One region of the Vibrio sp. 10N genome, then DNA from elsewhere that is predicted to be linked to it. Evidence: predicted binding sites of a transcription regulator. Region 1 holds the regulator's gene; each other region holds the start of a gene.

Region 1 (4,392 bases):
TATTAATCTTAGTCGCCAGCGAACATGTAACCTTCACCATGGACGGTAATGAAAATTTGCGGATTCTTAGGATCCACTTCCATTTTGGCTCTCATACGACGGATCAATACATCAATCGTTCGATCGTTTGGCGCATCAACGCGATGGCTGATCATATTCAAAATACGTTCACGACTGAGCACTTGGTTTGGGTAGGTGGAAAGCGCCACGAGAAGCTCGTACTCCGCCTTAGTCAGTTTCACCGGATCGCCACTGTTTGTTAGTGAACGTCGTTGTTTATCAAACGTCCATTCTCCAAAGTGAATAACGTGTTCACTCTCAACCGACTGCTCTAGCACCGGCTGTTTGCGCGCCAATGAGATGCGCCATAGTAAATTCTTAACTCTAACCAACAGCTCACGCAGCTCAAAAGGCTTAGTTACATAATCATCCGCGCCCATCTCAAGCCCAACGATACGGTCAATACTATCGGTGCGACCAGTGACGAGAATAATGCCAATATCAGACTGACTACGCAGCTCTCTCGTCAGCATTAGGCCGTCTTCTTTTGGCAGGTTAATATCAAGCATAACTAGGTCAATACTCGACTCTTGCAAAACTTGACGCATTTCATTGCCATCTTGGGCTTCACTAACCAAATACCCTTCATTTTCGAAATAGCCAGCGAGCTTACTGCGAGTGACTACGTCATCTTCTACAACCAAAACGTGATATTTCATATCGGTACTATCTCAATCTGTAATGACTGGGGCATTCTATTCATAACCATTCACAATTCTAGTCTACACCGCCGTCAATAAGCACAAACCTACTTTTTTTTTGATTCAAGACAACCAAAACCATCGAACGCCATATGCAACAAATACCCAAGTACAATTTGGGCGCGTAAATTAATTTTTATCATATTTTTTAATAAATTAACTTATTTATTCATATTATCCGTTATTGCTGTTCATCTTTATTGGCTAGAATAGAAGGTATCATTTTTGGAGACGATACAAATGCAAGAAATCAAAGCATTTAATGAACAACGTGCGGAAATCTATTGGTGGCTGTCCAGCCTATTTGCTTCAGAGCTGACCGAAGATGAGCTAAACAAATATCACAGCCCAGAGATACGTTCGTTTCTAACAGGCCTAGGTGAAAACCCATCCCTCTCTGAGCCGATAAAAACTTTCACCGATGCACTAAATCGCTTACAAGTTCGTGAAGATGCCCAGCTAGAGCTCTCAGCAGACTTCTGCGATCTCTTTTTGAAGTCCGATAAACATGGCGCACTGCCTTATGCCTCTATGTATATTGGTAAGTCCGGCTTGCTTAATGACCAACCAGCACAGGACATGACAGACCTTCTGACAAAGCACGGTGTTGCCGTTAATCAAGATCTGAATGAACCCGCTGACCATCTCGCAATTGAGCTCGACTTTTTGGGCAATCTCATAATCCGCTCCAACGAGCTGGAAAATGAAGCGCACATGAACACCGCGATGACCGAGCAAGCAGACTTCATTAATACCTATTTAATGAGCTGGTTGCCTCAGTTCGTTCAAAAATGCCAACAGTTTGATGAATTTGGTTTTTACGCAGCTGCGGCAAGTTTATTGCACGCTTTCTGTCAGCTCGACCTTACCTATCTTTTGGATGAAAACGACTAGCTAACATGTGGCGCAAAAGGGTTTTCCGCTCTCTATGAGTCAATTTTGCGCCTTAGTTATAAATTTCTAGGATAAATGATTGCCAGCTCACTAAGCTGCGACTACAATTCGCCGTTTAAATGCAATCACCCAACGGCATTACAATTAGACGCCCCTTTCCGGTGCCGACTTTGAGCCATACGCTCAAACTTTGCCTTGGCTTGCATACACTTGCCGGTTCCCGCCTTTAAATTCGTATTTTCACAAAAGTGCTGGAACCACTAAAATGAAAGCGGCACAAACGTTAATTCAACGTTAAACCTATAAGCCGCGACTAATAGGATATCACTATGGCAACCATTAAAGATGTCGCCCGACTTGCTGGCGTTTCAACGACCACAGTATCCCATGTAATTAATAAGACTCGCTTTGTTGCAGAAGCAACACAAGAAAAAGTGATGGCGGCGGTTAATGAGCTCAATTACGCCCCAAGTGCGGTTGCTCGTAGCTTGAAATGCAACTCGACCAAGACCATTGGCATGCTGGTTACGCAGTCGACCAACTTATTTTTCTCAGAAGTCATCGATGGTGTGGAAAGTTACTGCTATCGCCAAGGCTATACTCTCATTTTGTGTAACACAGGCGGTGTTTACGAGAAGCAACGTGACTACATCCGCATGCTTGCCGAAAAGCGTGTTGATGGCATTTTGGTGATGTGCTCAGACTTAACCGAAGAGCTCCTTGAAATGCTTGACCGCCATGCTGATATTCCTAAGGTAATCATGGATTGGGGCCCAGAGAGCTCGCAAGCAGATAAGATCATCGATAACTCGGAAGAAGGTGGCTATCTAGCAACTAAGTTCTTGATTGAAAAAGGTCATACCGATATTGCTTGCCTAAGTGGCCACTTAGAGAAAGCTGTCTGCCAAGAGCGCATCATTGGTTACAAGCGTGCACTGGTGGAAGCCGGTATCGAAATGAAAGAAGATCGCATTTTAGAAGGTAACTTTGAATGTGATACCGCTGTAATCGCCGCGAACCGAATTGCAGCAATGGAAGAAAGGCCCACTGCAGTATTTTGCTTTAATGACACAATGGCATTCGGACTAATGAGTCGCCTTCAGCAGCTTGGCGTTCGTGTCCCTGACGACATTTCTGTTATTGGTTATGACAATATCGAACTGGCTGAATACTTTTCACCTCCGCTCACAACGGTTCACCAACCGAAGCGACGCGTCGGTAAAAATGCCTTTGAGATTCTACTAGAACGAATCAAAGATAAAGGTCACGAAAAACGCATTTTCGAAATGCACCCAGAAATTGTAGAACGTGACTCTGTCAAACCTCTTACCTAATGCTGACAAAAGTGCCGATTTCGGCACTTTTTTTTGATCTCTATTCAAAGTTTTCCCTGCCCACTGTCAATTTTTTATTCACCTCTAGGCACAAATAGTCAACCATTATTTGAACCAGTGTCACATTTTGAAAAAACAGTAATCAATAACTTACATAGTTTTCCTATATGCTATATGTGTCACGCACAGGGCAAACCATCTGAAAGGGTGGGACGCAAAGCCTCCGGCCTAAACCAATTTTTTAATTGATAGGTAGCGGGGTTGCCGATGGCAAGGGGTAAGACTCAGTTATAGCAGTGGCTTAACAGAGCTCTGACACCCGTTTGCTATACTCTCGGACCTGATTTTGGTGACACAATCAATAACACCGAGAAAAGAATAAGCATGGATAATCCTATACTAAAAGATTCAATGCAGTTATTCGCTCAGCTTGGAAGAGTAAAGTCTCGCTCCATGTTCGGCGGATTTGGCATCTTCGTAGATGATACGATGTTTGCATTAGCAGTGAACAACAAATTACATATCAGAACAGACCGCAAGACCATATCTACCTTTAAGAAACTGGGTTACAAACCATACGTTTACAAAAAGCGTGGATTTCCTGTCGTCACTAAATACTTCGCATTACCAGAAGATTGTTGGCAAGACCAAGAGGCTATCTTGGTTCACGCTAAACAAGCGCTTGAATTTGCTAAAACAGAAAAAGCGCAGCAGTCTGAGGCAAAGCCAAACCGACTAAAAGATTTACCTAACTTACGTCTGGCAACGGAGCGTATGCTCAAAAAAGCCGGTATTGAATCTGTCGGTGATTTGCAGCAGCACGGCTCTGTTGAAGCGTTCAAAGCCATTCAAAGAACCCATTCTAGCTCAGTTGGTCTGGAGTTATTGTGGGCACTTGAAGGTGCAATCAACGGAACTCATTGGTCAGTGATCCCGCAAACCAAACGTGAAGAGCTCGCTAGCTCAATCAACTAACCTTTGGTTTTAATGAGAAAAAATCAGCCTTATGGCTGATTTTTTTCGTATTAGTTGAAAGGAAAAGTTCACTGCTCCTTTCTACTAAACTAATACTAAGACATCTCAAAGGATACCGTCATGAGCAAGAAGCTGATATTGGGGCTGGTACTGGTTGCCGTCATCGTATTTTTAGGCATTAATTTTGGTCAACACCTCACGCTCGAGAACGCCAAAGCGCAGCAAGCCGCGCTCGCTGAGTACATCGATGCTAATTTTGTAACGGCTGCACTCACCTACTTTTTTGCCTACATCGCGATTACTGCGTTTTCGATCCCTGGCGCTGCCGTTGTCACCTTACTAGGTGCTGCTTTGTTTGGTTTTTGGACCAGTCTACTGCTGGTTTCTTTCGCAAGTACTATTGGTGCAACATTGGCATTTTTGAGCAG
Region 2 (4,392 bases), 680 kb from region 1:
ATAAGTGTCGGCCTGATGAATCACTTCGATATGCTAGTGAGCAACGCACTCCCTATTCTAGCTAGTGCTGTGGGTGGATCTTTGATCGTATTGATTGTGCTTTCGGTGTTCCTTGATCGCTTTTTAAAGAAGGGAGACAAGTAATATGTGGCTTCCTGTCACCGTTATCGTGTTTTTTATTGCACGCTTTATTGCCATAAAAGCGAAGAATCCCATTTTCAATCCGCTTTTACTTAGCATCGCAATGCTGATCCCTCTGCTACTGGTACTGAATGTACCATTTGATACCTACTATGCAGACAACGAGTGGATCAGCTACTTGCTTCAACCTGCGGTTGTTGCTCTAGCCTACCCTCTGTACGAGCAACTTCCTCAGATACGCCAAAACTGGCGCATCATTGCCCTTGCCTGCGGTGTAGGAAGCATCGCGTCTATGTTTACGGCATCGATTATCGCCGTATTGCTGGGTGCAGACATGGAGCTTATTGCTAGCTTGCTTGGTAAGTCCGTTACTACTCCTATCGCAATGGAGGTTTCTAGTCATCTTGGCGGAGAGCCTGCGATTGCAGCCATCCTTGTGTTACTTGTTGGCCTATTCGGTGCCATTATGGCCTATCCAATTTACCAACTATTAGGCGTCACCCACCCTATTGCGAAAGGTCTCACCATGGGAACGGTATCTCACGCCTTAGGCACTGCTACAAGCGCTGAAAAAGATCCTCGCGATGCCGCGTTTAGCTCCCTAGCACTAGTAATATGCGGTGTCATTACCTCAGTCTTAGCACCATCAATGTTCGCCTTTTCGATTTGGTTGAGCCATTGGCTTCACTAATACCTATTGCGGGTTGTCAGAACTAGCAACCCGCTCTTTGTGTGACATCACTCTTATATTGCAACTTTTACAATTGTTGCAACCATACATGTGATCATCATCACCTTTATATCCCCAAAACTTGCTTAGAATGTACAAAACACTTCATCACATAGGAAACCGCATGACTGATCGTTTTGATTCTGCGTTGGCCGACATTCCAGAGCATATTGCTACATTTTTAAAGCCTATTTTAACGGCTCCAGATTTCGATGCGACTTTATCCAAAGAGCAGTTTGAAAAGCTCCAGGCTTTGTCTGGTCTTGACGATAGCGAGCTGCGTGTCGCCCTTTTACCTTTTGCAGCAGCGTATTCCTATGCGCCGATTTCAGAGTTTTTTGTTGGCGCGATCGTTCGTGGATTATCCGGACGCCTGTATTTTGGTGCCAACATGGAAATCATTGGAGCTCAACTTGGTCAAACCGTTCATGCCGAGCAGTCCGCTATCAGCCATGCTTGGATGAAAGGTGAAACTGGTCTGAAGGACATCACCATCAACTACAGTCCTTGCGGCCACTGTCGTCAGTTCATGAATGAGCTGACCACCGCCGATTCTTTGGTTGTGCAATTGCCTCAACGTGATGAAATGACGTTACAAGAGTACCTACCAGAATCGTTCGGTCCTAAAGATTTAGGTATTACCGATGCGCTAATGAGTCCTAAACAGCACGGGCTCTCAACCGATGAAACAGACACATTGGTTCTCGCTGCTGTTGATGCGCTAAATCAAAGCCACTCGCCTTATACTAAGAACCTTAGTGGCGTTGCTATTAGCACTAAAGACGGCAATACCTTCAAAGGTGCTTATGCGGAAAACGCGGCATTCAACCCTAGCCTGCCTCCGCTTCAAGTTGCTTTCATGCAACTATTACTAGCAGGGCAGTCGTTCGAAGATATTCAACTCGTGGCGCTTGCAGAGATGGCCTCCGGTAAAATTAGCCATCTAGCTGACACACAAGCGACGCTAGAAGCTATCGACCCAGATATTCCATTGGAATATGTCGCTCTTTAGCCAACTGTTCTATTGAACGAAATCAGCTTTATTGAACAATAATCATAGCCTCGCCCTATCGCGAGGCTATTTTTTTGGTGATTCTACTATCTCGATTTATTTTCCACGCAAACGTTTGCTTTTTGAAGATAATCCAGTATGATCCTCGGCAATTCTTCCTCATGAACGTCAAGGATTTTATATGTTTGGTACAGCAACTCGTGAAAACGCTACACGTGTATTACTGTTGGGCTCTGGTGAACTGGGTAAAGAAGTCGCCATCGAATGTCAGCGACTTGGTTTAGAAGTCATCGCCTGCGATCGCTACGAAGACGCACCAGCAATGCAAGTGGCTCACCGTAGCTATGTACTTGACATGTTAGATGGGGAAGCACTAGAAGCCATCATCGAAAAAGAAAAGCCGAGCTATGTGGTTCCTGAAATTGAAGCCATCGCAACGGACAAGTTAGTGGAGCTTGAAAACAAAGGACTCAATGTTGTCCCTACTGCGAATGCGACCAAACTCACCATGAACCGTGAAGGGATCCGACGCTTAGCAGCAGAAGAACTGGGATTGAACACCTCCCCTTACCAGTTTGCAGACAACTATGACGATTTCAAAGCGGCGGTTGAACACGTTGGTGTCCCTTGTGTCGTTAAGCCGGTAATGAGCTCTTCGGGCAAAGGTCAAAGTGTCATCAAAACCGAAGCAGACATCGAGACAGCGTGGACATATGCTCAAGAAGGTGGTCGCACTGGCGCCGGACGGGTCATCGTAGAAGGTTTCATCGACTTTGATTACGAGATTACATTGCTGACTGTACGTGCGGTTGACGGCGTTCACTTCTGTGCGCCTATTGGCCATCGCCAAGAAGATGGCGACTACCGCGAATCTTGGCAGCCACAGTTAATGACAGAGAATGCACGTAAAGCGGCGGAGTACACGGCTGAGCAAGTGGTTAACGCACTTGGTGGCTACGGCATTTTTGGCGTAGAGCTGTTCGTTAAAGGTGACAAAGTAATTTTCAACGAAGTGTCGCCACGTCCCCACGATACGGGCCTAGTCACACTGATTTCTCAAGAAATGTCAGAGTTTGCACTTCATGTACGTGCGTTTACCGGTATGCCAGTCAACAGCATTGCACAATATGGTCCAGCTGCATCAGCCGTGATTCTTGGCCAAGGCACTTCGAACAACATTCGTTTTGAAGGTCTTGATGAAGCGCTAGCGCTACCACAAACTCAAGTGCGCCTGTTCGGTAAGCCAGATATCGACGGTCGTCGCCGTTTAGGTGTGGTATTGACTAAACGTAAATCGCTAGAAACAGCGGTAGATGAAGCAGTGAGCTGCGCGAAGAAAGTGAAAGTCATTTACTAAGTTCACGCGTTCTATTCACGCAAAAAATGAGGCTCTGAAGTGATTCAGAGCCTCATTTTTATTGTCTACTCAGCACGTTGATACTAACGTAACTCAGACCAAACAGCGAACTCGTTGCCACTTGGCTCAGTAAAATGGAAACGGCAACCGCCGGGAAAGTCAAAGATTTCGCGAATAATCACACCTTGGTTGGCCTCAACCTTTTTGTATGTTGCCTCAATGTTGGCACTATAGAAGACCAGTAGTGCGCCGCCATTCGCTGCGGTTGAACATAAATCTGCACGATAGAACCCACCATTCAAACCTTGATTTTCAAACGCGGTATAGTCATCGCCATAATCCTGAAAAGACCAGTCAAATACAGCAGTAAAGAAACGCTTTGTTTTGTCTAAATCACGGGCCGCAAATTCAACGTAGTCCAGTTTTACTTGCTCACTCATTTCAGCTCCATTGTTTGAGTCATCAATTACCATCCATAGTAAAAGATCTATCTCTTGAGGTTTGTGAGAAGATAGGCATTTATCTCAAACCTCCTAATGATCAGCTATGCACTATGATTACGTAACAGGTAATTGAGGCAGACAAAGTTCACTCGCACCTCAGGGAGTCAGACTTACCGTGCGCACTAAAGAGATTTCGCTTTCAATGAAATTAATCGCCAAGTCACCACTACTACTTTTCATTGCAATGATGACAGGTTGTTTTAGCGATACACCGAGTGAGCGCTTTCTTGATTACCAGGAGCGAATTGCCAACATTCAGCAAAGTGAACTCATCCCTGCCCCAGTTCTTGAGCTGGTCGAGCTTCCCGCAAAGCGCCAGCTTACCAAAGAAATACCACGCACGACTCTTGGTCTAGTAGACAGCTATCAGCTAAGAAAATGCAATCTATTTGGCTTAATTGCAGAGCGCAACTCGGTGCTTGGCAAAGTTCAGGATCAGTTTAGAAACTTCGACTACCAACTGCAGCTTATTGATGGGCTTGAGCGCTGCTTAACTTCAAATCAAATTGAGCCAGAGCTTAAAGAAAGTCTACAGACAATCTTGGATATGAAGTACCAGTACTTACCTGACTACTTCTTTAATCTTGTTTACACCAGTGATGCCATGCGGCTGCAACTCAGTGGTTCGGATTGGATTGTGCGGCGCGAT
Region 3 (4,392 bases), 470 kb from region 1:
GTGCTTTACCGGTTTTTGATGCCGCAGATTCGATAACGTCTGGGTAGATTGTACCCTGAGCTAGCCATTTCGCGTTCTCTAGCTTCTTCGATTCTTCATCAAATACGTCTACGAATACGTGACCGATTGTCTTACGCTTCTCTTCTGGATCAGACTTGCCTTCAAGTGCTGCAAGGAAACGCTCTTCTGCGTCTACTTTGATGATGTTTAGGCCGAACTTGTCGCCAAACATCTCCATCACTTGCTCACCTTCGTTTAGACGAAGAAGACCGTTGTCTACGAATACACAAGTCAGTTTGTCACCGATAGCACGGTGAACAAGCATCGCCACTACTGATGAGTCAACACCACCAGATAGACCTAGAATCACTTCATCGTCGCCTACTTGCTCTTTAATGCGAGCAACCGCGTCTTCAATGATAGAGCCTGGAGTCCACAGACGCTCACAGCCACAAGCACCAAGAACGAAGTTCTCTAGCATTTGTAGGCCTTGTTTAGTGTGCGTTACTTCTGGGTGGAACTGCACACCGTAGTATTTCTTCTCTTCGTTTGCCATTGCTGCGTACGGACAAGTATCCGTCTCACCAACTTTTACGAAGTCTGCTGGGATTTCAACAACTTTGTCGCCGTGGCTCATCCAAACGTCTTGAGTTTCTTCAAGATCTTTAAAGATTGCAGAGTCACCAGATACTTTAACTTGTGCGTAGCCAAATTCACGCTCGTTAGAGCCCGCTACTTTACCGCCAAGCTGTTCAGCCATGGTTTGCATGCCGTAGCACACACCAAGAACTGGAACACCTGAATCAAATACGTACTGAGGAGCACGTGGAGAGTTGTCTTCCGTAACGCTTTCTGGACCACCAGATAGGATAATACCGTCTGGGTTGAATTCACGAATATCCGCTTCTTCTACGTCCCAGCTCCATAGTTCACAGTAAACACCGATCTCACGAACGCGACGTGCTACTAGTTGTGTGTATTGAGAACCGAAGTCTAGGATCAGAATTCGTTGGTCATGAATATTTTTCGTCATTTTGGGCAATCTTATCAGCTAAGTGTTGAAAACGGAGGCGAGTTTACCCGCCTCTCATCTTTGCTTCAAGGAAAAAAGCAAACGTTTACGTAGGAATTATTTCACTACGTTATCGCTATTAACCTAAGTGGTTAATTAACCTGAACGATTAATTAACCCAAACGGTAGTTAGGCGCTTCCTTGGTGATTTGAACATCGTGTACGTGAGATTCGTTTAGACCTGCACCAGAGATGCGAACGAATTCCGCTTTAGTACGCATATCTTCAATAGTCGCAGAGCCAGTTAGACCCATGCTTGAACGAAGACCACCCATTTGCTGGTGAACGATCTCTTTTAGGCGACCTTTATAAGCGATACGACCTTCGATACCTTCTGGTACCAGTTTGTCTGCCGCGTTGTCAGACTGGAAGTAACGGTCAGAAGAACCTTGAGACATTGCGCCAAGAGAACCCATACCACGGTAAGCTTTGTATGAACGACCTTGGTAAAGAATCACTTCACCTGGTGCTTCTTCAGTACCAGCGAACATAGAACCAACCATGACACAAGATGCGCCAGCTACGATAGCTTTACAGATATCACCTGAGAAACGGATACCGCCATCAGCGATAACTGGGATGCCATATTCTTCAGCCGCTGCTGCTGCATCTGAAATCGCAGTGATTTGAGGTACACCTACGCCTGTTACGATACGAGTCGTACAGATAGAGCCTGGGCCGATACCTACTTTCACTGCGCTTACGCCTGCTTCAATCAGTGCTTTAGCACCGGCAGCCGTTGCAACGTTACCACCGATGATGTCGAGATCTGGGTATGCTGCGCGAGTTTCGCGGATACGGTTTAGAACACCTTCAGAGTGACCGTGTGAAGAGTCGATAAGTAGAACGTCAACACCTGCTTCAACAAGGGCTTTAACACGTTCTTCGTTACCAGCACCAGCACCAACCGCAGCACCAACGCGTAGACGACCTTGCGCATCTTTACATGCGTTCGGCTTACGTTCTGCTTTGTGGAAGTCTTTTGCTGTGATCATACCGGTTAGTTGGAACTCGTCGTTCACAACCAGTACTTTCTCAACACGTGCACGGTGCATCTCTTCTTGTACTTCTTCACGAGAAGCACCTTCTTTAACAGAGGCTAGGCGCTCTTTTGGCGTCATTACTGCTTCTACTTTCTTAGAAAGGTCAGTAACAAAGCGAACATCACGACCAGTGATGATGCCTACGAGTTCGTTGTTTTGTGCAACAACAGGGAAACCTGCAAAGCCGTGCTTTTCAGTCAACGCAACCACATCAGCGATAGATGCATCTGGGCTAACAGTTACTGGGTTAGTAACCACACCTGCTTCAAAGATTTTAACTAGACGAACCTGCTCAGCTTGCTGCTCGATAGACATGTTCTTGTGGATAAAGCCAATGCCACCTTCTTGGGCGAGCGCGATCGCAAGACGCGCTTCTGTCACTGTGTCCATAGACGCAGAGATCATTGGAATATTCAGAGTGATATTCTTGGTCAGCCGAGTGCGAAGATCAGCTGTGTTTGGGAGAACGGTGGAGTGAGCTGGAACGAGTAGTACATCATCGAACGTCAGCGCTTCTTTGGCAATTCTTAGCATTTGCAATATCTCACAATAGAGGAGTTTAAAGAAAAAATCCGCCCTTATCGTTTCGCATAATAAGGTGATTTGGATTAGATATTGCGGTGGGATTATACGCCCGACGAAATCGCTTGGCTATACATTTTTCTATTTTTTATTTGCAATTACCCCCTTGATATGTATTATATTGCCGCTAATTTCCATACTCACGCCCTTGAGATTAGCTGTGTCCCTATCCTCGCGATCTACTTCTCATTCATCTTCTTCAAATCAGAACATTTACACGGTTTCTCGTCTGAATTCCGAAGTGCGTTTATTACTAGAAAATGAAATGGGGATTGTCTGGTTAGTGGGTGAAATCTCTAACTTTTCTGCACCGGTCTCTGGTCACTGGTACCTCACGTTAAAAGACTCACGTGCTCAAGTTAAGTGCGCGATGTTCCGTGGCAACAATCGCCGAGTCACCTTTAAGCCCGTCAACGGCAATCAAGTATTGGTGAAAGCGCGTCTCTCTTTGTATGAGCCACGTGGTGACTACCAACTGATCATTGAATCGATGCAGCCAGAAGGCGATGGCAGACTGCAGCAAGAGTTTGAGAAGCTAAAAATGTCGCTGGCGGCTGAAGGGTTATTCTCGCAGTCACTGAAAAAGCCTCTGCCCTCTCATCCAAAACGCGTGGGTATCATCACCTCTAAAACAGGGGCTGCGCTGTTCGATATTCTCGATGTACTGAAAAGGCGCGATCCATCTCTGCCTGTCGTTATCTACCCGACAACCGTGCAAGGTGACATGGCCGCATTCGAGATCGCTCAAGCTATTGGCCGCGCCAACAGTCGCAATGAGTGTGATGTGTTGATTGTCGGTCGTGGTGGTGGTTCACTCGAAGATCTTTGGTGCTTTAACCATGAAGTTGTGGCGAGAACCATCGCAGCAAGCCAAATCCCTATCATTAGTGCAGTCGGGCACGAAATTGATGTCACGATTGCCGATTATGTTGCCGATGTACGTGCGCCAACCCCAAGCGCGGCAGCAGAGCTGGTCAGCAATGACACATCACACAAGCATGAGTCACTAAAGAGTCGAGAGCAAAGACTGCGTAATACGATGCAGATTTACCTTGCTCAGCAAAAACAGCAGTTTTCTGCACTGACACAAGCGTTAAACAGCCATCATCCAAAACATCAGCTGCAAAGACAGAGCCAACTTCTCGATGAGTTTGAATACCGTTTGAGTTCTGCCATGAAGCAGCGACTATCGCAAGAAGCTCTGCGTCTAAATAACAAGCAGCATCGATTGATGGCACTCTCTCCAGACCGTCAATTAGAAAAACAATCGAACCGATTAGTGCAGTTACAAGCGCGGCTTAAACAAGCAATACAAAAACAGCTCAATACCGCCAAACATCAGTTTGCAGTGACGGCAGGAAAGCTGGATACGGTCAGCCCACTGGCAACGCTACAGCGAGGCTATTCAATCACTCAAGACAACAAAGGTCATGTGATCACTAACGCTCATTCGCTTGAAGTAGGTAGCACAATTACCACTAAACTCGACACCGGCGTCATTGAGTCTCAGGTGACCCGCATACAAGATAACGAATAACGACTGTCCGTTAAGTCACTGCCTCAAACGTCAACTTCACTCGGGATTTTGACTTGAGCTCGTTGCAACTGTGGCAAAAGTAGCTCGCCGAGCCACACGCTTGAAGCTTCTCGAGTTCTGCCTCGCAGTCTGGGCAGAAAGCCCGCTTGTTAAAATGA

Evidence for each region. Region 1 encodes PurR, which represses purine synthesis genes. Its sites were predicted from a motif close to TNANGNAAACGTTTNCNTNA; they were not measured.
Region 2: the regulator PurR is predicted to act here: its motif matches at 1,987-2,006, upstream of purT (formate-dependent phosphoribosylglycinamide formyltransferase).
Region 3: the regulator PurR is predicted to act here: its motif matches at 2,751-2,770, upstream of guaB (IMP dehydrogenase).

The regions. Positions count from the first base shown of each region.
Region 1 covers NZ_BTPM01000001.1:1,177,461-1,181,852, reverse strand. Annotated here, with positions in the region: gene torR (two-component system response regulator TorR) at 9-719, opposite strand; gene torD (molecular chaperone TorD) at 1,002-1,655, shown strand; gene purR (HTH-type transcriptional repressor PurR) at 1,985-2,989, shown strand; cyclic di-GMP riboswitch class I at 3,169-3,258, shown strand; gene AAA946_RS05620 (TfoX/Sxy family DNA transformation protein) at 3,374-3,964, shown strand; gene AAA946_RS05615 (TVP38/TMEM64 family protein) at 4,085-4,392, shown strand, end outside.
Region 2 covers NZ_BTPM01000001.1:1,860,127-1,864,518, forward strand. Annotated here, with positions in the region: gene AAA946_RS08550 (CidA/LrgA family protein) at 1-144, shown strand, start outside; gene AAA946_RS08555 (CidB/LrgB family autolysis modulator) at 146-832, shown strand; gene cdd (cytidine deaminase) at 996-1,883, shown strand; gene purT (formate-dependent phosphoribosylglycinamide formyltransferase) at 2,065-3,240, shown strand; gene AAA946_RS08570 (VOC family protein) at 3,324-3,680, opposite strand; gene AAA946_RS08575 (DUF3080 family protein) at 3,886-4,392, shown strand, end outside.
Region 3 covers NZ_BTPM01000001.1:708,747-713,138, reverse strand. Annotated here, with positions in the region: gene guaA (glutamine-hydrolyzing GMP synthase) at 1-1,033, opposite strand, end outside; gene guaB (IMP dehydrogenase) at 1,186-2,649, opposite strand; gene xseA (exodeoxyribonuclease VII large subunit) at 2,858-4,234, shown strand; gene AAA946_RS03430 (zinc ribbon domain-containing protein) at 4,245-4,392, opposite strand, start outside.